Regions from separate parts of the Cellulomonas wangsupingiae genome, predicted to be linked through region 1. Evidence: riboswitches for the same ligand, from Rfam matches in the RefSeq annotation. Region 1 holds a riboswitch; the other holds the start of a gene.
The links. Region 1 has a riboswitch for cyclic di-GMP ahead of NP075_RS11355 (BldC family transcriptional regulator). Riboswitches for the same ligand answer to the same signal wherever they lie in the genome.
Positions count from the first base shown of each region.

Region 2: it holds a riboswitch for cyclic di-GMP, as region 1 does, so the genes downstream of both, NP075_RS00240 (DUF7793 family protein) here and NP075_RS11355 (BldC family transcriptional regulator) in region 1, are expected to answer to the same signal.

Region 1 is NZ_CP101989.1:2,428,962-2,444,159, reverse strand. Features, by position in the region: gene NP075_RS11375 (phosphatase PAP2 family protein) at 1-360, opposite strand, end outside; gene NP075_RS11370 (phosphatase PAP2 family protein) at 402-1,112, opposite strand; tRNA gene NP075_RS11365 (tRNA-Ile) at 1,168-1,241, opposite strand; gene NP075_RS11360 (DUF1206 domain-containing protein) at 1,376-2,158, shown strand; cyclic di-GMP riboswitch class I at 2,238-2,312, shown strand; gene NP075_RS11355 (BldC family transcriptional regulator) at 2,332-2,553, shown strand; gene def (peptide deformylase) at 2,711-3,199, shown strand; gene NP075_RS11345 (DUF3145 domain-containing protein) at 3,348-3,848, shown strand; gene NP075_RS11340 (hypothetical protein) at 4,277-4,657, opposite strand; gene NP075_RS11335 (beta-ketoacyl-[acyl-carrier-protein] synthase family protein) at 4,690-5,934, opposite strand; gene NP075_RS11330 (acyl carrier protein) at 6,021-6,269, opposite strand; gene NP075_RS11325 (beta-ketoacyl-ACP synthase III) at 6,349-7,353, opposite strand; gene NP075_RS11320 (ACP S-malonyltransferase) at 7,350-8,330, opposite strand; gene NP075_RS11315 (PucR family transcriptional regulator) at 8,436-9,668, opposite strand; gene NP075_RS11310 (hypothetical protein) at 9,909-10,469, shown strand; gene aceE (pyruvate dehydrogenase (acetyl-transferring), homodimeric type) at 10,554-13,301, opposite strand; gene NP075_RS11300 (DUF3052 domain-containing protein) at 13,605-14,024, shown strand; gene NP075_RS11295 (peroxiredoxin) at 14,021-14,494, shown strand; gene NP075_RS11290 (MarR family winged helix-turn-helix transcriptional regulator) at 14,612-15,088, opposite strand.
Region 2 is NZ_CP101989.1:52,566-67,763, forward strand. Features, by position in the region: gene NP075_RS00220 (phosphoenolpyruvate carboxykinase (GTP)) at 1-1,097, opposite strand, end outside; gene NP075_RS00225 (hypothetical protein) at 1,301-1,507, opposite strand; gene yiaA (inner membrane protein YiaA) at 1,884-2,345, shown strand; gene NP075_RS00235 (diguanylate cyclase domain-containing protein) at 2,365-3,180, opposite strand; gene NP075_RS00240 (DUF7793 family protein) at 3,186-3,572, opposite strand; cyclic di-GMP riboswitch class I at 3,687-3,761, opposite strand; gene NP075_RS00245 (NINE protein) at 3,925-4,413, shown strand; gene NP075_RS00250 (thiamine pyrophosphate-requiring protein) at 4,439-6,208, opposite strand; gene NP075_RS00255 (ABC-F family ATP-binding cassette domain-containing protein) at 6,398-8,044, shown strand; gene NP075_RS00260 (hypothetical protein) at 8,151-8,669, shown strand; gene NP075_RS00265 (NAD-dependent epimerase/dehydratase family protein) at 8,791-9,786, shown strand; gene NP075_RS00270 (YyaL domain-containing protein) at 9,900-11,360, shown strand; gene NP075_RS00275 (YchJ family protein) at 11,376-11,759, opposite strand; gene NP075_RS00280 (outer membrane protein assembly factor BamB family protein) at 11,776-13,218, opposite strand; gene NP075_RS00285 (hypothetical protein) at 13,264-13,632, opposite strand; gene NP075_RS19025 (LPXTG cell wall anchor domain-containing protein) at 13,804-14,925, opposite strand; gene NP075_RS00300 (TetR/AcrR family transcriptional regulator) at 15,114-15,198, opposite strand, start outside.

The DNA.
Region 1 (15,198 bases):
CACGGCCTGCACCGCCACCGCCAGGCCGGGGATGATCGCGTACCACCACTGCCTCGTGCGCCACCAGATCAGGGCCATGGCCAGGAGACAGGCACCGATGAGGAACTCGGTCTGCCCGATCGCGGAGAGCACCGTCGTGACGGCGTCGAGCGCGGGTGTCCGCTGCGTGACGAACCACTCGTTGATCGAGGCCTCGGCCGGCAGGCCGCCCAGCGGGCCGGTGACGAGCAGGCCGGTGCCGACGACGACGCACCACAGCGCGGCGGCCGGCAGCAGGACGCGCCGCACGAGATCGCGGCGCACCTGCCGGCCGTCCGGCCTGCTGGTGTCGATCTCGTAGCGGTGCCAGAACGCGTGCACAGGTCCTCCGGGGGTCGGGGTCGCGAGGACCTCGGGCGGGATCACGGGGAGTCGGCGGCGGTCGGGGTGGCGGCCGGCGCGCGGCCGCCTGCGGGCGCGGCGGCACGGTGGCGGAAGCCGACGAACGACGCGGCGGCGATGGCGGTGCCCAGGACGATGCCCGCGACGACGTCGGTCGGGTGGTGGACACCCAGCAGCACCCGGTCGGCGGCGGTCGCGAGGACCAGGACCCCGGCCGTCGTCGGGACGACCACGCGCGCCGTGCGCCCGAGGACCGGCCACACCAGCACGGTGAGCGCCACGGCGACCACGGTCGTGTTCGTGGCGTGCCCGGACGGGAAGCTCGAGCCGGGGACGTGGGCGACCGCGTCGTCGATCACCGGCCGCGTGCGCTGGACGAGGCCCTTGGCGGCGAGCTGCAGCACCCACCCGGCGGCGACGGTCGTCGCGGCCCACACGACCCGGTCGTGCAGTCGGTGGCGGCGCCAGGCCCAGACGCCCACCGCGGGCACGAGCACCAGGTTCAGCCAGCGGGCAGCGAAGACCTCCTGCCAGACGAGGAGCACGGTCCGCAGGGTGGGCGACCGGCGCGTGACGTCGGTCGCCCCGACGACCGCGGCCTCGTCGAGTCGCACCAGGGTGCCCGACTCGCCGCGCACCACGACGGCCAGCACGACGACGGGGAGCGTGACGGCGGCGCCCAGCGCGGCGGCCCGCAGCAGGGCGCGGCGACGGTCGCGGGCGGCGAGCATGGCGAGACAGTAGGGGTGGCCCGCGGGTCCCGCACGCCGGGCGTGCGGACGTCGGTGGGCCAGGTGGGGCTTGAACCCACGACCGACGGATTATGAGTCCGCTGCTCTGACCGACTGAGCTACTGGCCCGCGGACGGCAGCCTACCGACGCGCTCGGCCGGGCAGCCCGGCCCTGCGGATGCCGACCACGCCGGTCGCTGCCACCATCACTGCGGGTACCGACGCGCGTCGGAGGGTGGGGGAGCCCGCGTCGAGGAGGTGACATGGCCACGATCGCGACGTCGTCCCGGCAGGGCGCGTGGGAGCTGGGCGCACGGGCGGGGTACGCCGCCAGCGGGCTGGTGCACGTGCTCATCGGGGTGCTGGCGGCACAGCTGGCGGTGGGCTCCTCGGGTGGGAGCGCCGACCAGTCGGGGGCGTTCTCCGAGATCGCGAGCACGCCGTTCGGCACCGTGGTGCTCTGGATCACCGTCGTGGCCTTCGCGGCGCTCGGTGCCTGGTACGCCGCCGCGGCCGTCAGCGGCGCGGCGGGCCGGACGTCCGACCGTGCCAAGGCGGGCGGCAAGGCCGTGATGTACCTCGCGCTGGGGGCCACCGCGTTCGCGTTCGCGCGCGGCTCCGGCACGGGCAGCGGCAGCCAGACGTCGTCCATGACGGCCGAGCTGATGCAGGCGCCGGGCGGGCGCTTCCTGGTCGGCGCCGTCGGTCTGGGGACCATCGCCGTCGCCGCGTACCACGTGCACAAGGGGCTGCGGCGTCGCTTCCTGCAGGACCTGCGCCGGCTGCCGGCCGGCACCGCCGGCCGCGTCGCCGAGCGGGCCGGGATCGTGGGCTACGTGGCGAAGGGTGTCGCGCTGGGCATCGTCGGTGCCCTGTTCGTCGTGGCGGCCGTCCACGCCGACGCGCAGGAGGCCACGGGTCTCGACGGCGCGCTGCAGACGTTGCGCGACGCCCCGGGCGGCCCGGTCCTGCTGCTGCTCGTGGCGCTCGGGCTCGTCGCTTTCGGGGCATATTGTGGCGTGAGGTCCCGCTTCGGCAGGCTGTGACTTTTCACCCGCTCCGGACAGATCTGGCACGGCGGCGGTTCTTGCACAGTTGTCCAGTTCGGGGCATAGTTGGGGATGTCAGCGACAACGGCAAACCCGCCGCGAGGTGGGGACGCAAAGCCACGGGGCCCTCTGGGCCAGCCGAGCTACCGAACGACGAAGGAGTACCAGCCATGGCTGTTCACACGTCCCACGAGGCCCCTCTCACGCAGGGCTCGCTGCTCACCCCGGGTGAGGTCGCGGTGCTGTTCCGCGTCGACCCGAAGACGGTGACGCGGTGGGCGCAGGCCGGCAAGCTGTCCGCGGTCCGGACGCTCGGTGGGCACCGCCGCTTCCACGAGGCCGAGGTCCGTCAGCTCCTGACCGGCGTCCCGCAGCAGCGCGCAGGGGAGTGACCTGCGCCGTCGGAGACGACGGAGCCACGACACGACATGACGCCGGCGGTGACCCTGGTCACCGCCGGCGTCATGTCGTCTGCGCACCGTCGGCGTGCCGGCGCCCCAGCCGCGACGGGCGACCCGTGCGGTCCGTCCGACGTGAAAGGATCGGGGCATGGCCCTGCGTGAGATCCGCATCGTCGGTGACCCCGTCCTTCGCACGCCCTGCGACCCGATCGCGACCGTCGACGACCGCGTCCGCTCGCTCGTCGAGGACCTGCTCGAGACCGTGGACATGGAGGGGCGGGCCGGGCTCGCGGCCAACCAGATCGGCGTCGGCCTGCGGGCGTTCTCCTGGAACATCGACGACGAGGTCGGCTACGTGCTGAACCCCGTGATCGTGGAGCTGTCCGAGGACGAGTACCAGGACGGCGACGAGGGCTGCCTCTCGGTGCCCGGCCTGTGGTACCCGACGCACCGCGCCTGGTACGCGCGCGTCGTCGGCACCGACCTCGACGGCCGCGAGGTCGTGGTGGAGGGCACGGAGCTCATGGCGCGCTGCCTGCAGCACGAGGTGGACCACCTCGACGGGATGCTGTACCTCGACCGGCTGGAGCGCTCCGTGCGCAAGAAGGCGATGCGCGCGATCCGCGAGCAGCTCTGAGCCGGTTCCGCGCGTCCGCTGGACCTGCGGTGACGCATGGGGCATCCTGTGCCGTGCACGCCGCGTGCGAGAAGCTGCGCCGTGATGGCTCCCGTCGGGGACGAGGTCGTTGGGGAAGGCGACCCTCGAACCCATCCGGGAGGACCACATGGCCGGTGCCGTCACCCGCGGTGTACTTTTCGTGCACTCTGCGCCGCGCGCTCTGTGCCCCCACGTCGAGTGGGCGGCAGGCAACGCGCTGGGCGCACGCGTGAGCCTGGACTGGACGTCGCAGCCGGCCGGTCCGAGCTTCTACCGCGCTGAGCTCTCGTGGCAGGCCGCGCCCGGCACGGGCGCACGGCTCGCCTCCGCCCTGCGCGGGTGGGCGCACCTGCGGTACGAGGTGACCGAGGAGCCCAGCGCCGGTGTCGACGGGTCCCGCTGGAGCCACACGCCCGAGCTCGGGATCTTCCACGCCGCGACGGACGTGCACGGCAACGTCGTCGTCCCCGAGGACCGGATCCGTGCGGCGCTGGAGCACGCCGCTGACCCGGAGCGGCTGCGCGCCGAGCTCGACCTCGCGCTCGGCCAGGCCTGGGACGACGAGCTCGAGCCCTTCCGCTACGCGGGCGCCGGAGCGCCCGTGCGCTGGCTGCACCGCGTCGGCTGACCTCGTCGTCGGCGAGGGCGGGCGGCTCGCCGTGCGGGTGGGCGGGCCGCCCGCCCGCGTGGTGAATCGTTTCCTATCTCCCGCGCGGGTTCGGCGCGCGAGGCGTCCTCCGCTACCGTCCCTCCCACGCGCCGGGTCCGCCGGGTGCGTCGACAGCCATCCGGGTGAGACGGACCGCAGGCGGGGTGCGTCTGTCGCCTGCGGAGGACGCCGATGCCCGGCTGACGAGCCTCGCCGGCGTGGTCGCGACGTGGGTGGTCGGCGAGCGGGCGATGGTCGCCGACGGTCTCCCGACCGCGCTCTTCCTCGCCGACCCCGACGTCCTGCAGGGCGTCGCCGAGCACACGTACGTGCAGCTGCGCGCCGACGGCAGCGCACGCGTAGCGCTCGCGCTGCCGGGCGAGGTGTCGGCGACGCGCGCGGCCGGGCTACGACCCCCGCAGGAGCGTGTGCAGCCCGTTCACGAGCGCCACGGTCGCGGACGCGCCGTACGCGGCAGCGCCGAGGAAGTACCCCGTCGACTTCCAGACCTGGCTCGACCTGTGCTCGCCGACGCCGCGGCACACCAGGCCGCCGGCTCCCAGCACGACGACGAAGACCACGCCCACGGCCAGCTCGACGTCGTCACGCCCCACCCGTGAGATCACGACGGGCACGGCGATCACGAGCAGGACCAGGACGCCCAGCAGGACGACGCCCGCCCTGACGCGGTGCACCGTGCGCACCTCCGGGCCACCGACGAGCGCCTGGTCGAGCAGGCGCACCAGCGCCGAGGGTCGCGCGCCGTCGTCCTGCTGAGAGGTGCTCACCTGCCCGACGCTAGCGCGCCCGGAGGGAGCCGTCAGGCGGAGGTGACCACGAGAGCGACGTTGTGGCCGCCGAACCCGAACGAGTTGTTGATCGCGGCCACGGGTCCGGCCCGCAGCGCGCGGGGCTCGTCGCGCACCAGGTCGAGCACGAGCTCCGGGTCCGGGTTGGCCACGTTGATCGTGGGCGGCGCCGTGCGCTCGTGCAGCGCGAGGACGGTGAAGATCGTCTCCAGCGCGCCCGCCCCGCCGAGCAGGTGTCCCGTCATCGACTTGGTCGCCGAGAGCACGGCGTGGTCCGCGTCGTCGCCCAGGACCGCCCGGATCGACCGCGCCTCGATGAGGTCGCCGACCACGGTGGAGGTCGCGTGCGCGTTCACGTGGACGACGTCGGTCGTGGCGACGCCCGCGTCCGCGATCGCGGCGCGCATCGCCCGGATCTGCCCGTCGCCGGACGGCTCGGGGGAGGTGAGGTGGTAGCCGTCGGCCGACAGGCCCAGACCCGCGACCCGGCCGTAGACGCGCGCTCCACGGGCGGCGGCGTGCGCGGCGGACTCCAGGACCACCACGCCCGCGCCCTCACCGATCACGAACCCGTCGCGGTCGACGTCGTACGGGCGCGAGGCCCCGGCGGGGTCGTCGTTGCGGGTGGACAGCGTGCGGGACGCCGCGAAGGCGGCGATCGGCATGGGGTGGATCGTGGCCTCGGTCCCCCCGGCGACGACCACGTCGGCCCGGCCGTTGCGGATCATCTCGACGCCGTAGGCGATGGCCTCGGCGCCGGACGCGCACGCCGAGACGAGGGCGTGCGCACCGGCGCGGGCCCCCAGCTCCAGCGACACGTACGCGACCGGGGAGTTCGGCATGAGCATCGGCACGGTCATGGGCAGCACGCGTCGGCCGCCCTTCTCACGGAGCGTGTCCCAGCCGTCGAGCGTCGTCCAGATGCCACCGATCCCGGACGAGACGACCGCGCCGAGGCGGTCGCCGTCCACCTCGGGCGAGCCAGCGTCGGCCCACGCCTCGCGCGTCGCGATGATCGCGTACTGCGCGGACGGGTCCATGCGCTTGAGCTCGGGCCGGGGCAGCACCTGGTCGGCGGGGACCTTGAGCGTCGCCCCGAAGTTCACGGCGATGTCGTACCGCTCGGCCCAGTCGTTGTCGAAGGCGCGCGCGCCCGACTCGCCGGCGAGCGCGGCCTGCCACGTGCTCGGGACGTCACCACCGAGCGGGGTGGTGGCGCCCAGGCCGGTGACGACGACCTCGGGGACGGTGCTCATGGGTTCTCCTCGGTTCAGGCGGGCGGTGCGCACGGCCGTGAGGTCCTGCGCACCGCCCGGGTGCACGCGGGGTGCGGCGTGCAGGCTCAGGCCTGGGCGCCGGCGATGAAGCTCACGGCGTCGCCGACCGTGGCGAGGTTCTTGACCTCGTCGTCGGGGATGCGGACGTCGAACTTCTCCTCCGCGAGCGTGACGATCGTCATCATCGACAGCGAGTCGATGTCGAGGTCGTCGGTGAAGGACTTCTCGGGCAGGACGGAGTCGGTCGGCAGCCCCGTCTCCTCGCTGACGATCTCGGCCAGGCCGGCCAGGATCTCCTGCTCGCTGTGCGCCATCGGGTGTCTCCTCATGTCGGGTGGTGCAGGGACGTGCTGAACGGTACAGCCGGGGCGTGCGCCGGCCGGCGGGGGTGACTCAGGGCAGGACGACGACCTGGGCGGCGTAGACGAGACCGGCGCCGAAGCCGATCTGGAGCGCCAGCGCACCGGAGCCGACCTGGCCCTCGCGCAGCAGGCGCTCGGTGGCGAGCGGGATCGACGCCGCCGACGTGTTGCCGGTGTCGGCGATGTCGCGGCCCACCACGACGGTGTCCGGCAGCTTCAGCTGCTTGATCATCTGGTCGATGATCCGCATGTTCGCCTGGTGCGGGACGAACGCCTCGATGTCCTGCGGCGCGACGCCCGCGGCGTCCATGGCCTTCTGCGCGACCGGCGCCATCTGCCACACCGCCCACTTGAACACCGACTGGCCCTCCTGGCGCAGCGTGGGCCACCCCGCGCCCTCGTCACGCGTGGCGAGCCAGGAGTGCGTCTGCCCGATGGCGTGCGCCTGGCCGCCGTCCGAGCCCCAGACGGTCGGGCCGATCCCGGGCGTGTCGGACGGGCCGATGACGACCGCACCGGCACCGTCGCCGAGCAGGAACGAGATCGACCGGTCCGTGGGGTCCACGAACTCGCTCATCTTCTCCGCGCCGATGACCAGCACGTGCCGCGCCGTCCCGGCGCGCACGAGCGCGTCCGCCTGGCCGATGCCGTAGCAGTAGCCGGCGCAGGCCGCGGAGATGTCGAACGCGGCGGCCGGGGTCGCGCCGATGCGGTCCGCGACGACGGCGGCACCCGCCGGCGTCTGACGGAAGTAGGTGACGGTCGACAGGATGACGACGTCGATGTCCGCGCCCGTGAGCCCGGCGTCGGCCAGGGCGGCGCGGGCCGCCCCCTCGGCGAGGTCGAGCACGTCGGTGCCCTCGGCGGCACGCCGCCGGGTGACGATGCCGGTGCGCTGGCGGATCCACTCGTCGGAGGAGTCGATGGGCCCGACGAGGTCGTCGTTGGGGACCACGCGCTCACCGCGGACGCCGCCGAGGCCGAGGATGCGGGTGTGCGCGGGGCCGGTGGCCTGCGTCAGGGTCGGACGGGTCACGACTGGCTCTCCTGTGCGGTCAGGGGGGTCCCGGCGTGCCGACGGACGAGGTCGCGTGCGGCGTCGAGGTCGGCGGGGGACTTCAGGGCGAGGGTCTCGACGCCGGGCAGCGTACGCCGCGCCAGGCCGGTCAGGACACCGCCCGGGGCGACCTCCAGGAGGGCCGTCACCCCCAGCGCGAGCAGCGTGGCCTGGCACAGGTCCCACCGCACGGGCCGCGCCACCTGCGCGACGATGCGGGCGAGGGCGTCACGGCCGTCGGCGACCTGCGCACCGTCGGCGTTGGCGAGCAGGGGCACCACGGGATCGTGGGGAGCGACGCCCGCGGCGGCGTGCGCCAGCTCGTCGACGGCGGGTGCCATGTACCGGGTGTGGAAGGCGCCGGCGACCTGCAGGGGCACCACGCGTGCGCGCGCGGGCGGCGCGTCGGCCAGGGCGGCGAGCGCAGCCAGGGAGCCGGCGGCCACGACCTGGCCGGCCCCGTTGACGTTCGCCGGCACCAGGTCGAGCGCCTCGAGACGAGCCAGCACGTCGGCGGGGTCGCCGCCGAGGACCGCGCTCATCCCCGTCGGCTCCGTCGCCGCGGCGCGCGCCATGGCCGCACCGCGCACCGCGACCAGCCCGAGCGCCTCGTCCTCCGTCACGACGCCGGCCACGGCGGCGGCGGCCAGCTCGCCGACCGAGTGGCCCGCCACGACGTCCACGACGCCCGCTGCCGCGTCCGGCAGGGAGCGGGTCGTCCCGACGACGTCCAGCACCGCCCGCAGGCTCGCCAGCGCGGTGGCGACCAGCAAGGGCTGCGCCACGGCCGTGTCGCGGATCGTCCCCGCGTCCGAGGTGGTGCCGTGCGCCAGCAGGTCGAGACCGACGACGTCGCCCGCGCGGGTCAGCGCGTCGGCGAAGCCGTCGACCTCCGTCCACGGGACGAGCATGCCGGGGGACTGGGCACCCTGGCCGGGGCAGGCGACGACGAGCACCCGACAACTGTGCCCGGCACCCGACCGTGGGCCCGGTCGCGGCGCGCACCAACCTCGGGACCCAGGCTTGTCGGACCTGTACAAAGCCCGCCTGCCAGCCGGTGGTCAGCGCGCCGCGGCGTCGAGCCTCCCGACCGCCAGCGCCGTCTGCAGCACGTACGACTCGCGCGCCTCGAGCGGGTCCCACCCGGTCACGTCGGCCACGCGCCGCAGCCGGTAGCGCACGGTGTTGGGGTGGACGTAGAGGGTGCGGGCCGCCGCCTCCAGCGAGCGTCCCGCGCCCAGGTAGGCCGACAGCGTGTCGAGCAGTGCGCCCTGGCTGGCGGCCAGCGGTGCGTAGGCGCGCTCGACCAGTGCCCGGCGGGCCTCCGCGTCCCCCACCAGCACGCGCTCGGGCAGCAGGTCGTCCGCGTGCACGGGACGCGGGGCCTGCTGCCAGCCCGGGGCGGCGGCGAGACCGGCGAGCGCGGCGCGGGCCGACCCGGTGGCCTCGGCCAGGCCGGGTGCGGTCGGCCCGACGACGACGGGGCCGGGGCCGAACCGGGGCAGCAGCGTCATCGCGGCGGCGCGCAGGTCGCCCTCGCCCCCGAGGAACACCACCAGCCGGTCGCCGAGGATCCCGACGAGCGCGTCGTCGGCGGCGCGTCGGGTCGCCCGGCGCAGGTCAGCGGCCTGGACCTCGTCCATCTGCGCCGCGGCGGTGCCCACGACCACCAGGGTCGACCCGCGACCGCCCCAGCCCAGCGCCGCGACCCGCGAGCGCAGGGCGTCGTCCGCGTCACCGCGCACGAGCGCGTCCACCACGAGCGCCTCGAGGCGCGCGTCCCAGGCGCCGCGGACCTCGGCCGCACGGGCGTAGACCTCGGCCGCGGAGAACGCGACCTCCCGCGAGTACCGCATCACGGCCTCGCGGAGCTCACGTTCCGCACCCGGTGCCGCGAGGCGGTCCGAGTGCGTCTCGACGACGTCGACCACGACGCGCACGAGCTGCAGGGTGTGCTGCAGGGAGATCGACCGCGTGAGCTCGGGCGGGGCGCTCGCGAAGATCTCGCCGACGCCGTGGGGCGTGCGCGACGGGTCCGCGTACCAGGTGACGAACGCCGTGATGCCCGCCTGCGCGACGAGGTTGACCCAGGAGCGGTCCTCGGCCGGCAGCGCCCGGTACCACTCGAGGTCGGCGTCGAGGCGGCGCATCGCGGCGGTCGCGAGCAGACCCGTGCCGTCACGCACCCGGCGTTGCGTCTCGCTCTGGTCCTGCGGGCCGGGCGCAGCCGCCGGTCCGGCGGGCGCGGCGCGGCGCGGCCCCCGCGTCGCCGGAGTCCTCGGGAGCGTCGCCATGCCGCGAGCATAGGGCGGGGCTTGTGGGAAGTCGACAAACCTGTGTGCGTGCCGTGCGCCCCTTCGGGTGCGCTCGGATGGTTGCGCATGGGACGGAACGGATAAGGTCGCCGCATGGCTCTCCTGCCCCGCTTGCGTCAGCTCATGCGGCGACCCTCCTCGGCCTCCCGGGTCGGGGCGCGTCGCCCGACGACGGCTTCCCGACGCGGGGACACGCTCCACGAGGACGCGTTGCGTTCCATGCTGAGCGACGACCCCAACAACGAGCGCGCCTTCCAGGCGCTCGCCGAGATCGTGCGTCGCCGCGCCGCCGAGTCCGTCCCGGAGGAGGACCCGCTGACGGCGCCGAACGTCGAGCACGAGCGCCAGCACGCGGCGGACCTCGCGGTCTGGTCGCTCGGCGAGGAGCTGGCGGGCAACCCCCGCGCCTGGTACCCGCTGATCGAGGTCGCACGCCTGTCGTTGCGTGACGACCACGAGGGCACGATCCGTCGCCTGACCACGGCCGCCGAGCGCGACACGTCGGGCCAGGCGCTCGTGCAGGGGCTGGCCCTGCTCACCGAGGCCGGCCAGCCGGTCGACGCCCTCAACCTGGGGGTGGGCCACTGGCGTCCGCGCGACCACGTCCCCGAGGTCGCACGCGAGCTCGTGCTCGCGGCGATCGCGGCGGGCCGGCCGCTCGAGGCCAAGCAGCACCTCGCGTCGCTGGAGCTCTACCCGGACCAGGCCGCGGTCGCGGACCTCAAGGCCGAGCTGGCCCGCGAGATCGCCCAGGCGCAGCAGGCCATCCCCGGCACCTGACGACGCCGGCGCCCCGGGCGCCGGCCCCGCACGCACAGACGCCCCCGGCCGTTCGGCCGGGGGCGTCGGTGCGTCAGCGGCGCGTCAGGAGTCGCCGCCCGTGTTGCCGGACGTGCCGGCGGTGACGTCGTGCAGGCGGTAGCGCTCGATCGCCTGCGCGGGGACCGACGGGTCGACCTTGCCCTCGAGCACGAGCTGCTGGAGCACGCGCACCGTGGTCGACGGCCCGTCGATCTTGAAGTGCCGGCGGGCGGCCGCGCGGGTGTCGGAGAACCCGAACCCGTCGGCGCCGAGCGTCGCGTACCGCCCGGGGATCCACGCCCGCACCTGGTCGGGGACGAGGTGGTCGTAGTCGGTCGTCGCGACGAACGGGCCCTCGGCGCCCTGCAGCTTGGCCGTGAGGTACGGCGTGCGGACCTCGTCGCCGGGGTGGAGGAACGCGTGCTGCTCGGCGGCCAGGGCGTCGCGGCGCAGCTCGTTCCAGCTCGTCACCGACCACACCGCGGCGCGCACGCCCCAGTCCTCGGCGAGCAGGTGCTGCGCCTCGAGCGCCCACGGCACGGCCACGCCCGACGCGAGGATCTGGGCGCGCGGCCCGTCGCCCTGCGCCGGGGCGATCAGGTGGATGCCCTTGAGGATGCCCTCGACGTCGACGCCCTCGGGCTCCGCCGGCTGGACCATCGGCTCGTTGTAGACCGTCAGGTAGTAGATGACGTCCTGGTCACGGCCGTCGGACCCGTCGCCGTACATGCGCTCGATGCCGTCGCGCACGATGTGCCGGATCTCGTACCCGTAGGCCGGGTCGTAGTGCACGACGTGCGACATCGTGCCGGCGAGCAGCGGCGAGTGACCGTCCGCGTGCTGCAGGCCCTCGCCGGTCAGCGTGGTGCGGCCCGCGGTGGCGCCGATGAGGAACCCGCGCGCCATCTGGTCGCCGGCGGCCCAGAACTGGTCGCCGGTGCGCTGGAACCCGAACATCGAGTAGTAGAAGTAGAACGGGATCAGCGGCTCGCCGTGGGTGGCGTACGACGTGCCCACCGACTGGAACGCGGCCGCGGAACCGGCCTCGTTGATGCCGGTGTGCATGATCTGCCCGGCCTCGGACTCCTTGTACGAGAGCATGAGGGCGCGGTCCACGGCCATGTAGTTCTGGCCGTTGGTGTTGAAGATCTTCGCGCTCGGGAAGATCGAGTCCAGGCCGAACGTGCGGGCCTCGTCGGGGATGATCGGGACCAGGCGGTGCCCGAACTCCTTGTCCTTCACGAGGTCCTTGAACAGGCGCACGAGCGCCATGGTCGTGGCGACCTCCTGCGTGCCCGAGCCCTTCGCGAGGCCCTCGTACACCTTGTCGCCGGGCAGCGAGAGCTTCGTGTGCTCGGTGCGGCGCTCGGGCACGAACCCGCCCAGCTGGCGGCGGCGGTCCAGCATGTAGCGGATCGCCTCGTCGTCCGGCCCCGGGTTGTAGTACGGCGGCAGGTACGGGTTCTCCTCGAGCTGCTCGTCCGTGATCGGGATGTGCAGCGAGTCGCGCAGCGTCTTGAGCTCCTCGACCTTGAGCTTCTTCATCTGGTGCGTCGCGTTGCGCCCCGCGAAGCCCGAGCCCAGGCCGTAGCCCTTGATCGTGTGCGCGAGGATCACCGTCGGCTGGCCGGTGTGCTCACGGGCGGCCTTGTACGCCGCGTAGAGCTTGCGGTAGTCGTGCCCGCCGCGCTTGAGCGCCCAGATCTCGTCGTCCGTCATCTTCTCGACGAGCTGCTTGGTGCGCGGGTCGCGGCCGAAGAAGTGCTCACGGATGAACGCGCCGCTCTCGGCGCGGTACGTCTGGAAGTCGCCGTCGGGCGTGGTGTTCATCAGGTGCACCAGCGCGCGGTCCTTGTCGGCGTTGAGCAGGGTGTCCCACTCGCGGCCCCAGATGACCTTGATGACGTTCCAGCCGGCGCCGCGGAACTGCGCCTCGAGCTCCTGGATGATCTTGCCGTTGCCGCGCACCGGCCCGTCGAGACGCTGCAGGTTGCAGTTGACGACGAACGTGAGGTTGTCGAGACCCTGCTGCGCGGCGTGCTGCAGCATGCCGCGCGACTCCGGCTCGTCCATCTCGCCGTCGCCGAGGAACGCCCACACGTCCTGCTGGCTGGTGTCCTTGATCCCGCGGTTGTGCAGGTACCGGTTGGTCCACGCCTGGTAGATCGCGGACGCCGGGCCCAGGCCCATCGACACCGTGGGGAACTCCCACAGCTCGGGCGCCAGGCGAGGGTGCGGGTACGACGGCAGACCGCCGCCGGGGTGCGACAGCTCCTGGCGGAACCCGTCGAGCTGGTGCTCGGACAGCCGGCCCTCGAGGAACGCGCGGGCGTAGACGCCGGGGGAGGCGTGGCCCTGGAAGTAGACCTGGTCGCCGCCGCCCGGGTGGTCCTTGCCCCGGAAGAAGTGGTTGAGGCCCACCTCGGTGAGCGTCGCGACGGACGCGTACGACGAGATGTGCCCACCGACCGCCACGCCCGGGCGCTGCGCGCGCGTGACCATGACGGCCGCGTTCCAGCGGATCCACGAGCGGTAGCGCCGCTCCATGACCTCGTCGCCGGGGAAGTACGGCTCGTTGTGCACGGCGATGGTGTTGACGTACGGCGTGTTGAGCGACGCCGGGATCGCGACGTTGCGCGCGCGTGCGTGCCGCAGCATGCTCATCAGCACGTACCGCGCCCGCGGTCCGCCCTTGTCCTCGATCAGCCCGTCGAGGGACTCGACCCACTCACCGGTCTCCTCCGGGTCGATGTCGGGGACCTGGCTGAGCAGGCCGCCGATCAGCGGTCCCGTCTCGTCGATGGAAGCCACCGGTGCTCCTTCGCGTCTCGTGCGTTCCCGGGGCCGTGCGTGTGGCGCCCCGGTACGCTCCAGTCCTGCACCCGGCGCGCTGCGTCCTGTGCAGGCGCGGGTGCGGGTAGTGCGGCCATTCTCCGTCCGTCGGGGGCCGAAAGTCACACCGATGCCCCCCGAACGGCGCGTGACGTCCGTGACACGGGCCCCGGACGCCCTCTTGCCAGGGCCGCCCGGCCTGCGGTGGGCTAACGTGTGCCGACATCGACAGGTGGGTCCGCGGACAGTGCGGCGCACCGGGGGAGAAGGGAACCGGCCGACGTGTCATCCACCGCGGACGACTCCGCGACGCAGGTCACCCGGCTCGGCTTCACAGCCGGGCAGGTGATCCAGGAGCTGGGCTACGACGACGACGTCGACAGCGAGGTGCGCGCGGGGCTCGAGACCCTGACGGGCAACGAGCTCGTCGACGAGGACTACGACGACGTCACGGACGGCGCGATCATCTGGTTCCGTCAGGACGACGGCGATCTGACCGACTTCCTCGTGGACGCGATGACCGTGCTCGACGACAGCGGTCCCATCTGGGTGTTCACGCCGAAGGCAGGACGTGCGGGCCACGTGTCGCACTCCGACATCGAGGAGGCCGCGACCACCTCGGGCCTGCACGCCATGTCGACCTTCGCGGTCAGCCCCGACTGGTCGGCCACGCGGCTGGCGACCCGGGGCCGCGGCAAGTGAGTGCCGCGAGCGCCCCGGCGGTCGGGGCGCCCGCACCCGGGTTCACGCTGCCCGACACGCACGGCACGCCCGTGACGCTGTCGGAGCTGCGCGGCACGCCCGTGGCGCTGGTGTTCGTGCCGTTCGCGTTCTCCGGCACGTGCACGAGCGAGCTGTGCGAGCTGCGGGACAACATCGCCGCGTTCGACCAGGCCGGCGTGCGTCTGCTCGCGGTGTCCTGCGACCCCATGTTCGCGCTGCGGGCCTGGGGCGAGCAGGAGGGCTACACCTTCGACCTGCTGTCGGACTTCTGGCCGCACGGCGCCGCGGCGCGCGCCTACGGGGTCTTCGACGAGGCCACCGGGCACGCCGTGCGCGGCTCGTTCCTCGTCGACGCCGACGGCGTGCTGCGCTGGAGCGTCGTGCACCCCCGCGGGCAGGCCCGCCCGCTCTCGGCCTACCGCGAGGCCCTCGCCGCACTGGCGCGCTGAGCGGCGGCTCATTCGTCCTCGGCGCGATGACCCGGCGCCGGCACGACGTGCACCGACCGCCCATGAACGTGTCGTGCCGCCCGGTGGACGTCGCTGCGGATCGTCCTGCCGCAGCGCCTAGCGAGGCGCGTCGTGGGGCTTCGCACGGGCGTCCAGGATGCGCTGGAGCGTCGACGTCAGGGCGTCCCGGTCAGCCTGTGCGAGGCCGCTGAGCAGGTCTGCCTGTGCCGCGTCGAGCGTCGCGGCCACCTGCTCCAACCGCCGTCTCCCGGCGTCCGTGAGCGTGATGAGGTTCTGCCGTCTGTTGCCGGGGTCCTGGCGACGGTCGGCGTAGTCGTGCGCGGTGAGGTCGTTGACCGTGGCGACGATGTCGCTGCGGTCGATGTGGCACCGCCTGCCGAGCTCGGCCTGGCTGAGCGGCCCGAACTCCTCGAGGGCGGCCAGTACCGCGTACTGGTAGCGCGTGGCGCCGACCTCTGCCAGGGCGGTCGTGATCACGCGCTGGGTCAGGGTCGCGGCCTGGGTGAGGAGCCAGCTCGGCGTCGCACGCAGCCGTGCGGGCTGGGTCCCGCTCGCACCTTCGGCCTCGTCCATGCCCCGACGTTACCAGCAGTGTTGGCGCGACCCACGATCCGTGTATCGTCGGGCCTGCCAATATTGGTGACGCCAATGGTAGGGGAGCGTGCAATGAGGCTGAGGACGAC
Region 2 (15,198 bases), 1.7 Mb from region 1:
TGGGCCGGCGGCTCGGGCGTCAGGCCCTCCCACCACACGTCGCCGTCGTCGGTCAGCGCGACGTTCGTGAAGATCGTGTCGCTCGCGACCATCTCGACCGCGGCGGGGTTGGTGCGCGGCCCCGTGCCGGGGGCGACGCCGAAGAACCCGGCCTCGGGGTTGATGGCCCGCAGCCGCCCGTCGGGCCCCGGCCGCATCCACGCGATGTCGTCGCCGATCGTCTGCGCCGTCCAGCCGGGCAGCGTCGGGCTGAGCATCGCCAGGTTCGTCTTGCCGCACGCCGACGGGAAGGCCGCGGCGACGTGGAAGGCGCGCCCCTGCGGTGACGTCAGCCGCAGCAGCAGCATGTGCTCGGCGAGCCAGCCCTCGTCGCGGCCCATGACGGACGCGATCCGCAGCGCGAAGCACTTCTTGCCCAGCAGCGCGTTGCCGCCGTACCCGGAGCCGTACGACCAGATCTCGCGGGTCTCGGGGAAGTGCACGACGTACTTGGTGGGGTTGCACGGCCACGGCACGTCGTCGTCGCCCGGTGCCAGGGGTGCGCCGACGCTGTGGACGGCCGGGACGAACGCGCCGTCGGACCCGAGGTGCTCCAGCACGGCCGTCCCCACGCGCGTCATCAGGTGCATGCTCACCGCGACGTACGGGGAGTCCGTCAGCTCCACGCCGTACTCGGCGAGCGGTGAGCCGACCGCACCCATCGCGAACGGCACGACGTACATGGTCCGCCCGCGCATCGAGCCGGCGAAGACGCCGCGCAGCTCAGCCCGCATCGCGGCGGGGTCGCGCCAGTTGTTCGTCGGGCCGGCGTCCGCCTCGCGCTGCGAGCAGATGAAGGTGCGGCTCTCGACGCGCGCCACGTCGTCCGGCGCGGAGCGCGCCAGGAAGCTGCGGGGACGGCGCTGCGGGTCCAGCCGCACGAACGTGCCCTGGGCGACGAGCAGCTCGCACAGCCGCGCGTACTCCTCGGGCGAGCCGTCGCACCAGACGACCTCGTCGGGCAGCGTCAGCGCCGCCGTCGCCGCGACCCAGGCGCGCAGGTCCGCGTGGGGCGTCGGGGCGTAGGTCGCCGTGGCCGGGGTCTCGAGCGTCGTCATCGTCCGTCCCTTCCCGTGCGGCACGGCGTCGCCGCCGTGGCCGTGGTCCGTGCAGATGCGGCACCGCACCGGAGCCGCATCTCCACCGTGGACCCGCGGGAGCGCCGCGGCGAGTCGCGCGGGGGGAGAAGTCCGGGGGATCTTCCCGGCAGCGGAAGAGGACGGGGCAGCGGCGCACGTCGCGGACCTGGTGCGGCCGGTCGTCAGCGAGGCGCCAACGCACCCCGGACGTCGGCGTCCGCCGCGCGCAACCACGCAGCGCTGCTCAGGACGTCGACGTCGTGCGCGAGCCCGTCGGGGTCGGTGCTCGTGAGCAGGACCGCGGCGCCGAGCCGGACGTCGGCACCCGCGTTGCCGTCGCGCCCCACCCGCAAGACGTGCACGTCGACGTCGATGCCGAGGTCGCCCACCCTCGACGGTGGTCGGCGTGCTGTCGCCGCGGCAGTACCTGCTCGGTCTGCCGGCCACCTTCGTGCTGTACCTGGCAGGGGCCGTGCTGCCCGCCATGGTGTTCGTGTACGCCCTCACCGGCTCCACCGCGACGACCGTGGTCCTCGGCGGCGTCACCTGCACGGCCCTGCACGCCCGGGGACGCCCGGACGGTGCTCAGCACGCCGTCCGACGCGCTGCTGTCCACGGTCTTCCTGTTCTTCGTCTACTTCACCCCGCGCACGACGGACGCATCCGGGTGCCGGGACGCCCAGGTCCTTGCGGCCGGAGCCCTGGCCCGGGACCATCGTCCGACTGCCGGCAGGGTGCCGGCGCCCCGACCACCGGAGTGCCCCCATGTCGCAGCACCCCGTCCCCGCCCGACCCACCGCCGCATTCGTCGGCGCGTCGTGGGTGGCCCTGATCATCGCCGTCAGCGCGTTCGCCATCGGCCTGTGGAACGCGAAGATGCTGCTGTCCGAGAAGGGCTTCTACGGCACGCTCCTGCTGCTCGGCCTGTACTCGGCGATCGCGCTGCAGAAGTCCGTCCGGGACCGCGCCGAGGGCGTGCCCGTCACCGGGATCTTCCTCGGGCTGTCCTGGAGCATGGTCCTGGTGTCCCTGCTGCTCGTGGCCGTGGGCCTGGTCAACTCGACGCTGACGCTGTCGGAGAAGGGCTTCTACGGGCTCGGCTACACGATGGCGCTGTTCGCCGTCATCGCCGTGCAGAAGAACATCCGCGACCTGGCCGCGGCCGGGCCCGCGCCGCGTCCGACGCCCGCCGAGCCGGAGGTGCAGGCGACCGTCTGGCACCAGTGACCGGCGCGGCCGCTGACGGTCATGCCGGCAGCGAGGGCCGGGACGCTCCACCGTCGACGAACATCGGCTCGCCGTGGCGCTCCCTGCTGTAGAGGACGCACGTCCCTCGGCCGCTGCGCTTCGCGTCGTACATCGCCGCATCGGCCGCGGCGACGATGGCGTCGGGCGTGGTGAGCGCGTCCGACCCCACGGCCACGCCGATGCTGGTCGTCGTCGTGCGTCGGTGCGGCCCGAGGTCGTACGGTGCCCGGAGCCTGTCGTGGACGCGGTGCGCCACGGCCAGCGCCGCCTCCGCCGTGGGGATCTCGTCGAGCAGGACGAGGAACTCGTCCCCGCCCACCCGGGCGGCGACGTCCCCTGCTCGCAGCTCGTCCGTGAGGCGTCGCGCCATCTCGACGAGCAGCTGGTCACCGGCGGCGTGGCCGAGGGTGTCGTTCACCGTCTTGAAGTCGTCCACGTCGAGGAACAGGACGGCGACGTCGCTCCCGCGCGGACCCGCGCCGTTCAGGCCGTGGGCGAACCGCTCCCAGAAGGCCGCGCGGTTCGCCAGCCCGGTCAGGTCGTCGTGGAGCGCTCGGCGGCGCAGCTCGCGGGTGGCGATCGCGAGCTCGGCCGTGCGTTCGGCGATGCGGTCCTCGATCTCCCGGTACGTCGCCTCGAGCTCCTCACCGAGCGAGTTCACGCCGGCCGCGACGGCGTCGACGATGTCGCCGGCCCGGCCGACCGTCGCACGGGCGTCGAACCGCAGGGCGGCGAACTCCTGGATGACGTGGACGACCTCCTCGAGGCGGCCCGCCAGGTCCGGAGCGGCGTGGGCCTCCGGTGACACGGCCATCGCCGTCAGACCAGCCGTGACCGGAGCCACTCGGCGGCGGCGTCCGCGTCGTCGAACAGCCGCGTGGGCACCTCCGGCCTGCTCACGTTGATGAAGAACGTCGCCATCATGCGACTGAGCGGGTTCCCGACGAGCAGGGCGACGGCGGACACGATCTCCTGGCGGCGGACGAACTCCATCCGCGCCGCCCGGTCCTGCGGGCCGGCGTCCGTCGTGTGCACCAGGAGCGGTGCGGCCCGACCACCGGTGAGACCGCTCATCGCCTCGATCGCCGCGACCGCGTCCTCGAGGCCCGACGGCACGTGCGGGGTCCAGGTGAGCTCCACCACGCCGTCCGACCGGAGCCACATGCGGAACTTCTCGTGGGTGAACACGGCCACCTCGTCGCTCACCGGGTCACCGCCCGGCTCGCGGTGCGTGTGCGGGTGACGTGGCGACGCTCGCGCGGCCAGGTCGGCCGGGCGTCGGCCCGGGTCGTGGGCAGGCTGATCACAGGTGCTCCCTCGTTCGGCGGCCCGGCTGACCGCGTGGGTCCCGTGGCTTTGCGTCCCCGCCTCGCGACGGGTTTGCCTTTTCGTCTTCCCAGGGGCATCGGCCCGGTGAGGGTGCTCCATGAGAGGAATCACCCGGTGCCGAGGGGTGGCGCTCCGGGAGAACCTGCCCGGCCGGCCGGGCAGGCGCTTGGGCGATCCGGGACGCGGGCATACCCTCGGGAGGATCCGCCACGCACCCGCGGGAGCATCCGTGACCGACACGATCGACCGGACCGACCTGGGACTCGACGACGACGACGTCGGCGAGCGGCCCGTCGTGACGCGTCGACCGCTGCACGCGCCGCCCCCGCCCTTCCAGCCGCTGTCGAGCACCGTGCGTTACCCGCCGGGGCCGGTGGCCGACGTCGAGGACGTCGTGACGGAGCCGGTGGCGCCCGCGCCCCGACGGCTCGCGCGGGTGCTGGCCCCGTGGGCGAGGGTGCGGCCGTGGACGCGGTCGCGCGTCGTCGCCGGGCTGCTGGGGGTGTTCCTCGGCGGCCTGGGGCTGCACCGCCTGTACCTCGGCTACTGGCGCCGCGGTCTGACGATGCTGGCGGTCACGGTGGTGGGCGGCTTCCTCACGCTGGGGATCGCCGCCGTCGTCATGGGGGTGTGGGGCTTCGCCGAAGGGCTGCTGGTGCTGACCGTGCGGCGCGGGCGCTTCGCGCACGACGCCCGCGGGCGGCCGCTGCGCGGCTGACGGGACGGCCCGGGCGCCCTCGGCATCAGCCCTCGTGGGCGCGCTGCTCGCGCACCCGCTGCGCGGCACGCTCGTTGCCCGGCTCCTGGGCGATGCCGCGCAGCATCTGCTCGACCTTCTCCTCCGGCTGGCGGGGTGCCAGCAGCGGCACGTCGGGGTCGACCACGGCCTCGACGAGCACCGGGCGGTCGGCCGCCATCGCGCGGCGCCACGCGTGGTCCAGCTCCTGAGGGCTGCGCACGGTGATGCCGACGAGCCCGAGCAACTCGGCGTAGCCGGCGTACGGGAACACCGGCACCCGTTGCGACGTCTCGAACCGCGGGTCGCCCTCCATCTCCCGCTGCTCCCACGTCACCTCCGCGAGGTCGCCGTTGTGCAGCACGAGGACGACGAACCGCGGGTCCGCCCAGTCCCGCCAGCGGGCCGCGACGGTGATCAGCTCGGACAGGCCGTTCATCTGCATCGCCCCGTCCCCGGCCAGCGCGACCACCGGGCGGTCCGGGTGCAGCAGCTTCGCGGCGATCCCGTACGGCATCGCCGAACCCATCGACGCCAGCGTGCTCGACAGGTGAGCGGGCACGCCCGGTGGCAGCCGTAGGTGCCGGGCGTACCAGTAGGTGACGGAGCCGACGTCGACCGCGACCTGCGCGTCCGCCGGCAGGTGGCCGCTCAGCTCGCGCACCACGAGCTCGGGGTTGAGAGGGTCGGCGGGCAGCCGCACCCGCTGCTCGGCCACGTCGTGCCACTCCCGGACCGCGACCTCGACCTCCGAGCGCCACCCCGTGCGCTCGGGCAGCAGCGGCAGCAGCGCGTCCAGGGTGTCGGCGGCGTCCCCGACGAGCGCGACCTCGGCCGGGTACTTGGTGCCGATGTTGCGGCCCGTCACGTCGACCTGCACGGCACGCGCCTGACCCGGGGCCGGGTAGAACTCCGTCCACGGGTCATTGCTCCCGACGATCAGCAGCGTGTCGCAGCGGGACATCAGGTCCGCCGACGCGGTGGTCCCCAGGTGCCCCATGACGCCGCAGTGGTACGGCAGCGACTCGTCGAGCAGCGGCTTGCCCAGCAGCGACGTGGTGAGTCCGGCGCCCAGCCGCTCGACGACCCGGCGCACCTGGTCCGTCGCGCCCGCGGCGCCCTGGCCGACGAGCACCGCGACGCGCTCGCCGGCGGCCAGCAGGTCGGCCGCTCGCCGCAGGTCGTCCTGGCGCGGCACCGCGTGCCCTCGGGCGAACGCGGTGGACGAGCTGACCAGCCCGTGCGCATGCTGATCACCGTCGGGCAGGTCGGCCTTCTGCACGTCGTGCGGCACGATCACGCACGCCGGGCCGGAGGTCGCCAGGGCGGTGCGGAACGCGGCGTCCAGGACGTGCGGCAGCTGCTCGGGGGAGACGACGGTCTGCACGTACTGGGCGCAGACGTCCTTGAACAGCGTGTGCAGGTCGACCTCCTGCAGGTAGCCGCTGCCCAGGGCCGTGCTCACGATCTGGCCGACGATCGCCACGACGGGCTTGCGGTCGAGCTTGGCGTCGTACAGGCCGTTGAGCAGGTGGATGGCGCCCGGGCCCTGCGTCGCGAGGCAGACGCCGACGCCGCCGCCGTACTTGGCGTGCCCCGTGGCCATGAACGCGGCCATCTCCTCGTGCCGCGCGGTCACGAGCTCGACGTCGGCCTCGCGCCGGTGCAGCGCCGCGAGGAGCGGGTCGATGCCGTCCCCGGCGAACCCGAAGACGCGGTCCACGCCCCACGCGGTCAGCCTCTGCACGATGCCGTCCGCCACCGTCGCCGCGCCCATGTCGGCTCCCGTCCTCGGGTGCGGCACCGCCGGGGCGGCCGGTGCCTGCGACCCATGCTGCGCGACGGTTCGCGCGGACGCATCCGCGCGCGACGTCGCCGCTCCCGGCGGGACCGACCCCTCGCGGGCGCCGGGTGCACGGCTGGAACGCGTGCGGGGTCGGGCCCCGGGACGCGGGAGGATGGGCGCATGAGCGCGACACTCCAGGCCCGTGGGGTGGCCGCGGCATTCGGCGACCGTCAGCTGTTCTCGGGGCTCGACCTCGTCGTCGCCCCGGGGGACGTCGTCGGGCTGGTCGGGCCCAACGGCGCGGGCAAGACGACCCTGCTGCGCATCCTCGCCGGTCAGCGGCCTCCGGATGCGGGCTCGATCGCCCTGTCGCCCCCCACGGCGCAGGTCGGGTACCTCGTGCAGGAGGTCGAGCGGCACGCCGACGAGACGGTGCGGACGTTCCTCGAGCGGCGCACCGGGGTCGCCGACGCGCAGCACGCCATGGACGCGGCGTCGGACGCGCTGGCGGCCGACGAGCCCGACGCGGGCGACCGCTTCACCCACGCCCTCGAGCGGTGGATGGCCCTCGGCGGTGCGGACCTCGACACGCGGCTCGGCGTCGTCGCCGACGACCTGGGGCTGGGCGTCGACCTCGACCTGCCGATGACCGCGCTGTCCGGCGGCCAGGCCGCGCGCGTCGGCCTCGCGGCGCTGCTGCTGTCCCGCTTCGACCTCTACCTGCTCGACGAGCCGACGAACGACCTCGATGCCGACGGTCTCGACCGCCTCGAGGAGTTCGTCGAGCGCGCGCAGGCGCCGGTCGTGGTCGTCAGCCACGACCGCGAGTTCCTGGCGCGCACGGTCACGACGGTGGTCGAGATCGACCGCAGCCTGCAGCGCGTCGCCACCTACGGCGGCTCGTACGACGCGTACCTCGACGAGCGGTCGACCGCCCGCCGCCAGGCGCGCGAGGCGTACGAGGACTACGCGAGCCGCCGCGACGCGCTGGCCGGGCGGGCCCGGATGCAGCGCGCGTGGATGGAGAAGGGCGTGCGCAACGCCCGGCGCAAGGCGAGCGACAACGACAAGCACGTCAAGCACCACCGCGGCGAGACGTCGGAGAAGCAGGCCGCCAAGGCGCGGCAGACGGACCGGATGATCGAGCGCCTGGAGACCGTCGAGGAGCCGCGCAAGGAGTGGCAGCTGCGCATGAGCATCGCGACGGCGCCGCGCTCGGGCGCCGTCGTCGCGACCGCGCGGGCCGCGGTGGTGAGGCGCGGCGACTTCGTCCTCGGGCCCGTGGACCTGCAGCTCGACTGGCAGGACCGCGTCGCGGTCACCGGGCCGAACGGGTCCGGAAAGTCCACGCTGCTCGCGCTGCTGCTGGGCCGCCTCGCCCCGGACGCCGGCACGGCGTCGCTCGGGCCCGGCGTGCTCGTCGGCGAGGTGGACCAGGCGCGCGCCGCGTTCGAGGGCGACGAGCCGGTCGGCGAGGCGTTCGCCCGCCAGGTCCCGGACTGGACGACCGCGGACGTCCGCACGCTGCTGGCCAAGTTCGGGCTCGCCGGGCACCAGGTCGGACGCCCGGCGTCGTCGCTGTCGCCGGGGGAGCGCACGCGCGCCGCCCTCGCGCTGCTGCAGGCCCGCGGCGTCAACCTGCTGGTCCTGGACGAGCCGACCAACCACCTCGACCTGCCGGCCATCGAGCAGCTCGAGCAGGCGATGGAGTCCTTCGACGGCACGATCCTGCTGGTCACGCACGACCGGCGGATGCTCGACACCGTGCGCCTGACGCGCCGCTGGCACGTCGAGGAGGGCCGGGTCGGCGAGGTCCGCCCGGACTGACCGGGCCGACGCCCGTCGCGCGGCCGACGACCGGTCGTCCGCGCGACCGATCCCCGGGCACGTCAGCGCCGGTTAGCGTGGCGGTCCGACGACCAGGAGGTTCGACATGACGACCCCGAAGGACCGCGCCCGGGCTGCCGTGGTGAGCGGGCTGGCCACGACCGCCTACTACGCCGTGCCCGACCTGCTGCACTCCCGCCGGGCACGCGGGTGGGCGAAGGTGGCCTGCCTGGTCCCCGTCGTCGCGGTGAGCCTGCCGACGTCCCGCGAGGAGTGGGACGAGCTGCGCACGTCGGCGCGCGACGCGCGCGCCGCCCTCGCGGCGGCGCAGGACGGCGGCACCGAGGCCGCCGCGCAGGAGGGCGGCACCGAGGCCGCCGCGCAGGACGACGAGGCCGTCCGGGCCGGGTCGTCCGTGCGGTTCAAGGTCGCCATGGGCGCGGCCGCCGCGGTGGCGCTGGTCGGCTCGACCGTCGCGACGGTCGCCGCCGAGCGGTGGGTGTTCCGCCGCGGAGAGGCACGCGCGGCGGCCGGGGTGCGGTACCCGCACACCCGCACCGCGCTGGTCCTGGGTGTGCTCAGCGCGGCGGTCGGGCTGATCCCCGAGCCGTCCGAGAGCCGCTGATCCGCTCGCCACGGCGGGCGGGCGCGGTGCCGGGACCCAGGGCCCACACCGCCCGCCGGGGCGCGGACAGACTGCGACGCGACAGCCACGCACCGCGTGGACCGCGTCGGAGGGAACGTCCATGAGCAGCGTCCTCGTCGTCGGAGGTTCCGGCCTCCTCGGCTTCCACACCATCGTCGAGCTGGTCGCGCGCGGGCACCGCGTCACCAGCCTGTCCCTGCCGCCGGCGGCGACCGACGTGACGTTCCCCGAGGGCGTCGCGACGCTGTGGGCGGACCTGGGCGCGATGACCGACGACGAGCTGACCTCCGTGCTCCTCGACGTCGACGCCGTCGTGTACGCCGCCGGGGCCGACGAGCGCACCGTGCCGCCGGCCCCGGCGGCGCACTGGTTCCACGAGGCGAACGTGCGGCCCACGCAGCGCGTCGCACGCCTCGCCCGGCAGGCGGGCGTCTCGCGCTTCGTGCTGTTCGGCTCGTACACCGCCGAGTTCGCCGAGCGGTGGCCGGACCTCGGCTACCGCACGCACAACGGCTACCCCCGGACGCGTCTCGCGCAGGAGGAGGTCGCCCACCTCGAGGGCGACGGCGCGATGGACGTCATGGTGCTGCGGCTGCCCTACATCTTCGGGATCGTCGGGCAGCGCCGCCCGCTGTGGCAGTTCGTCCTGGACCGGGTGCAGACGCCCGGCCCGGTCGCGGTGCTCGGCGGATCCACGTCGTCCGTGACGGTCCGGCAGGTCGCGCAGGCCGCGGCCGGCGCGCTCGAGCACGGCACGCACGGGGCGCGGTACGCGATCGACGCGTACGAGCTGACGTACGCCGAGCTGTACCGCCTCGCGTGCGAGGCCGTCGGCCGCGACCCGCAGGACGTCGTGGTCGTCCCCCTCGACGTGATGCTCCCGCACGCCGAGCGGGCGGACGCCGCGGCCGCGGCCGCCGGGGTCGAGCACGGCATCCACGTCGTCGACGGCTTCCGCTTCCAGGACCGCCGGGCCGTCAGCGACCCCGAGGCGACCGCCGCCGTCCTCGGGATCGAGCCGGACGACGTGGTCGAGGCCGTGCGCGAGACGTTCCGGTGGTGCGTCGAGCACCCGCAGCCCGCTCCCGTCGGCTGACGGGCCGGGGCGCCCCTCCGCGGGGCGCCCCTTCCCAGGGGCGCCCGGGGTCCCTAGCCTGGCGGGCGGGCCGCGACGTCGCGGCGACACCCCCCTGCCCCCGGGAGCGTGCGATGCCGGACGATCCGCAGACCCACGTCATGCCGCCCGTGCGCGGGCTCGGCCACCACGTGCTCGGCCGCCGCGGGTTCCTCGCGCTGACCGGCGCGGCCACGGCCGTCGTCGCCGGTGCCGGTGCGGCTGCCGCGCACGACGGACGGTCCTGGGGGCCGCGCCCGTCGCTGCCGCACGGCCCCGGCCGCCACCACGGCGGCGCGGCCGGCGCCGAGCGTGCCGCCGTCGCGTTCGTCCGTGCCGCGACGGACGCGTACCCGGCCGTGAACACCGGGCCGCGGCTCGCGCAGAGCTACACCGACGAGCTGGGGCTGTTCTCCACGGCGTTCGTCTACGACAACGCGCTCGCCGTCTGCGCGCTGCTGGCGGACGGCCGGCGCAGCAGCGTCGAGACGGCCCGGGTCATCGGCGACGGCCTGGTGTTCGCGCAGCAGCACGACCCCGACCACGCCGACGGGCGGCTGCGGCAGGGCTACAACGTCGGCCCGTACACGTTCTACGACGGCACCCCGCAGCCCGACGGGTTCGTGCGTGCCGACGGGTACGCCAACGTCGGGTGGCAGTTCGGGTTCCTGGGCACGGCCGTGGGCGACATGGCCTGGCCGGGCATCGCGCTGCTGCAGCTGTACCGCGCGACGCGCGACCCCGAGTACCGCGACGCCGCCGTGCGCATCGGCGAGTGGATCGTGACGACCACCTGGTCCACCGCACCCCTGGGCGGGTTCTCGTTCGGCGTCGACGGCGGCGACCAGCCGGTGCCCAACGGGTCGACGGAGCACAACGTCGACTGCGTCGCGTTCTTCACGATGCTGCGCAAGGTCACGGGCGACCGGCGCTGGACGGCCGCCGCCGAGCACGCGCTCGCGTTCGTCGACCGCATGTGGGAGCCACGCTCCGGCTGGTTCTGGACGGGCACGAACGACGGCGTCGAGATCAACCGGGACCCCGTGCCCCTGGACCCCGCGACGTGGAGCCGGCTGGCGATCCGCGAGCGTCGCTACGACGGCGCCCTGGACTGGGCGGCCACCGCGCTCGCGGTCACGGACGACGCCGCGGCACCGACGTCGCAGCTCCCCGACGGCGAGCGGGTCTCGGGTGTCACGTTCAGCACCGCGTCCCTCACGTCCACGGCCCAGTACAACGGGATCACGGTCCACCCCGACGGCGTGTGGCTCGAGGGCACCGCCCAGCTCGCGACGTCGCTGCTCGACCGTGACCGCCGCGGCGACCGGCACCGGGCCGAGGACCTGCTGGCCCAGGTGCGGCACGCGCAGGACGTCCTCGGGGGTGGCCAGCACCTCGGGGGCGTGGCGGTCGACGGCGGCGTCGTCGCCGCGTCCAGCCTGCTCGACACCGGCTTCGGGTTCGGCTACTTCCAGGTGCAGCACGTCGGCGCGACGTCGTGGTTCCTGCTCGCGTCGACACGCTCGAACCCGATGCGCTGGGGCGGACTGGGCTGACGGGCCGGGGCGGTGTCAGCGGGGGGTCGTGTCCCCGTCGACGTACTGCCAGCCCTCCGGCCCGCGCACGAACCGGTTGACCTCGCGCACGGACCCGCGCCCGTCGGGCCCGCGCCAGAACGCCTCGAACTCCACGGTGCCCGCGGTGTCGAACGCGCCGCCGCCGGACGTCGCGAGCACGTCGAGGCGGTACCAGCGCACGTCCTCGTCCAGCGCGAGGTCCGCCGGCCGGGTGGACGGGTGCCAGGAGCGCAGCAGGTGCGCGGCGTCGCCGACGGCGAACGCGCTGAAGCGCGAGCGCATGAGCTGCTCGGCGGTGCCGGCGGTGCGCGCGCCGGAGTGCAGCGGCTCGCAGCACTCGTCGAACGGCAGGCCGCTGCCGCAGGGGCATCTGGTCACGGCAGCAGTATCCCGGTCACCGCAGCACGACCGTGCCGGCGGGGTTCCGCGCCGCCAGGACGCCGTCGATCGTGCCGACGCTCGTCACGTCGGGCAGGTCGGCCTCCCACCGCACGGTGCCGGCGCCGGGGTCGACCGCGACGAGCTCGGCGCGCGACGCCGGGGCGTCCAGGCCGTCGACGAGGAGCAGCACGCCGTCGGTCGCCAGACCTGCGACCGCCGCGTCCGGGCTGAACAGCTCCGGTGCGGTCACCTCCCACAGGATCTCGCCGGTGCGGGCGTCGAGCGTCGACACGCGGTACCCGTCGTGCGCGTGCACGCGGCCACCCAGGACCAGCGCCTCCTGGGTGCCCGTGACGTCGCGCGCGCGCCACCGCATCTCGCCCGTCGCGGCGTCCCAGGCGCGCAGGCCGCCGGACAGCGTGAGCGCCAGGTCCGGGACGCTGCCGTCGTCGACCGTCACCGGGATGGGGCCACCGTCCAGGCGCACGTCACGCTCGGGCCCCATCAGCCGGGTGTAGCCCTCGCTCGCCACGACCAGCGCGGACCCGTCCGGTCGGGCGCCCAGGACGGTCGCGAGGGTGCCGGCCGACCCGGTGGCCGTCCCGTCGGACGCGTCGAGCAGCACGGCACCCGCCCCCAGGACGGCGACGGCCTCGTCGCCCACCGGGACCACGCGCACCTCGGCGCCCCACCGCAGCCAGCCACCGCCGAACCCGGTCTCGGCGTGCACCCGCCACCGTTCCGCGCCGGTCGCGGGGTCGAGCGCCCACGCCGTCGTGCCGTCGTCCAGCGGCGCCGCCAGCACCACCTGGTCCCCGACCACCTCCAGCGCGGCCGCGACGGCACCGCCCTCGTCCGCCCCGTGCCGTTCCCGGACCTCGCCGTCCCCCAGGTCCACGACGACGACCGTCGCCGACGTCGCCGGTGCGCTCCTCGTCGTCGACGCGCCCGCGCCCTGCCCGTCCGGCGTGCTCACCGACGTCGCGTCGTGCGCCAGGCACACGAGGCGGCCCGGCAGGCCCGGACCGTCGGCGCACTGCAGGCCGTACCGCGTGGTGTCCTCGGCCAGCGGCACGGTCGGGGCGCCCAGCACCGGCACCGTCCACCGTTCCGCGCCCGTGGCCACGTCGCGCGCCGTGAGCGTCATCGCGCCGTCCGCCGCGATCCGCTCCTCGACGAGGTCGCGTCCGACGACCACGACGTCCACCGTGTCGTCGTCGACCTGCCACGCGACGCGCGGCGGGTCCGGCTGCGGCGCGAGCACGCCGGGCAGCCGCCCCACGGCGGTGACGCGGGCGCGCTCGCGCGCGTCGGCCACGACCTGCGCCGCGACGAGCACCAGTGCGACCGCGACCAGCACCGCGATCCACCACCGTCGACGGACCGAGGGAGCGGGGTCCTGCGGGGTGGGCGCGTCGGCGTCGTCGTCGAGCACGACCAGCACCGGGTCACCCACGACACGCACGCTACCGACCGGCGGCGTGCGCGGCGCGGGCGGGCGTCAGCCCAGGACCGTCGACCGTGCCTCGGTCGGTGCCAGGTCGGCCACCACCAGCATGTTCATGACGGACCGGACCAGGTCCGCGTCGGTCCGGGCGTCCGAGGTCACCGTTCCCGACGCGTGGCTGACGTGCAGGCGTCCGTCGAGCAGCATGGCCGAGCCGGTGAGCGGGTCGGCGGACCACACGGCGACGGCGAGGACCAGCAGCACGACGACGGCGACGGCGATGCGCCGCCGGTACGGCCGGGGGGAGGCGGACGGCCCCGGCGACGTGCTCGACGCCGGTCCCGACGACGGCGCCCCGCCGCTGCCGCCGGGCTCGTCGTCGTCGATCAGCTCGACGGTGCGCAGAGGACCACGGGGCGCCATCGCCGCAGGCTAGCGGCCCACGTGGCGTGCCGGGAGGGGTCGTCCCACGGCCCGGGTCCCGCCCTCACCGGACCCGGGCGCACGTCACCCCCCGGCCGGGGGGGAGGCCGGGGGGTGACGGGTCACGGGGTGTCGACGACACCCCGTGGGGCGGGCGCCGGGGCGCCCGGGTCAGCTCGCCGCGTGCCGCCGGCGGCGGACGAGCAGGAGAGCGGCACCACCGGCGATCGCGGCGATCGCGGCCAGGAGCCCGACGGCCGCCTGCGTGCCGGTCGCGGCGAGGGTGTCGTCGTCCTCGACGGCCGAGAGCACCTCCGAGCGCTCGGTGGCCGTCGGCGTCGGCGCGGGGGTGGGCGTGGCGCTGGGCGTGGGCGTCTCGGCGGGTGCGGGCAGCACCTCGCTCGTCTCCGACGGCGACGGCGACGGGACCGGCGTCTCGACCGGTGCCGGCAGCACGTCACTCGTCTCCGACGGCGACGGCGACGGCGTCGGTGTCGGCGACGGGGCGGGCGTCTCGACCGGTGCCGGCAGCACGTCGCTGGTCTCCGACGGCGACGGCGACGGAGCGGGCGTCGGGATGGCCGACGGGCTCGGGGAGGCCGAGGGCGTCGGCGTCGGCGTCACCGGCGGCGTCGTGACCGGCGGCGGGACGACCTCGCCCGCGTCGCAGAGCGCGTCGATGTCCACCAGCTTCGTCACGTCGTAGTGCCCGTAGTACGCCAGCGTGTCCGCACTGAACCCGCCGTCCGGCGGCGTGATGACGGTCGGCACGCTGGCCAGCAGGTCGAGCTTGCGGCCCGCGACGCCGTTGCCGACCAGGTCCACCTGCAGGCCGTAGGCGCCGGGGGCGGCGCAGACGTCGGCGGTGTCCTTGGCGTCGAGCGTCAGCGGGATGACCTGCGCGTTCTTCGGCAGCCTCGGCGACGCCTCCCGGCGGGCCGACGCGTCGTCCGTGGGCCACGCCCAGACCTCGTGCAGCGCGACGCGGTGCTGCGTGCGGCTGTTGGACCAGCCCGCCGGCTTGCTGACGTCCTTCTTCTTGTAGAGGAAGTACCCCGTCGCCTTCTCACAGGTGTACGCCTCCCAGGCGATGGGGTCGCCGTGGCGCTTGCCCCCGCAGAGGTCGGCGGGGGAGGTGGTGGGCTTGCCCTTGTCGGGGCGGCCCTTGTCGGGACCGGACGAGTACCCGGGCTTGCCCGAGCCGTGCTGACCACCGCCGGCGGCGGCAGTGGTGGCGGGCAGCACGACGAGTGCTGCGACGGACATGAGGACGATGGGCAGGCGGCGGTTCACGGGGGGACTCCTCGGCCGCGGACGCTTGGACGGGTGCCCGCCGGTACGGCCACGCCGTCGGGCGTAACGGACAATAGAGGCAAACGCCTGCCGGTTGGTGAACTTCTGTCCAAGTTGTGGATGAATCATCCGTTCGGACCCGTGTGCGGTGGTTCGCGGGGCGCGGGTCGGCGGCCGCGGAGGGGAGGTCAGGCGGGTCGCGCGAGGGAGGCGACCGCACGTGCGAGCAGGTCGGCCGACGCGTCGGCACGTGCGTCGTCGTGGTCCGCCACC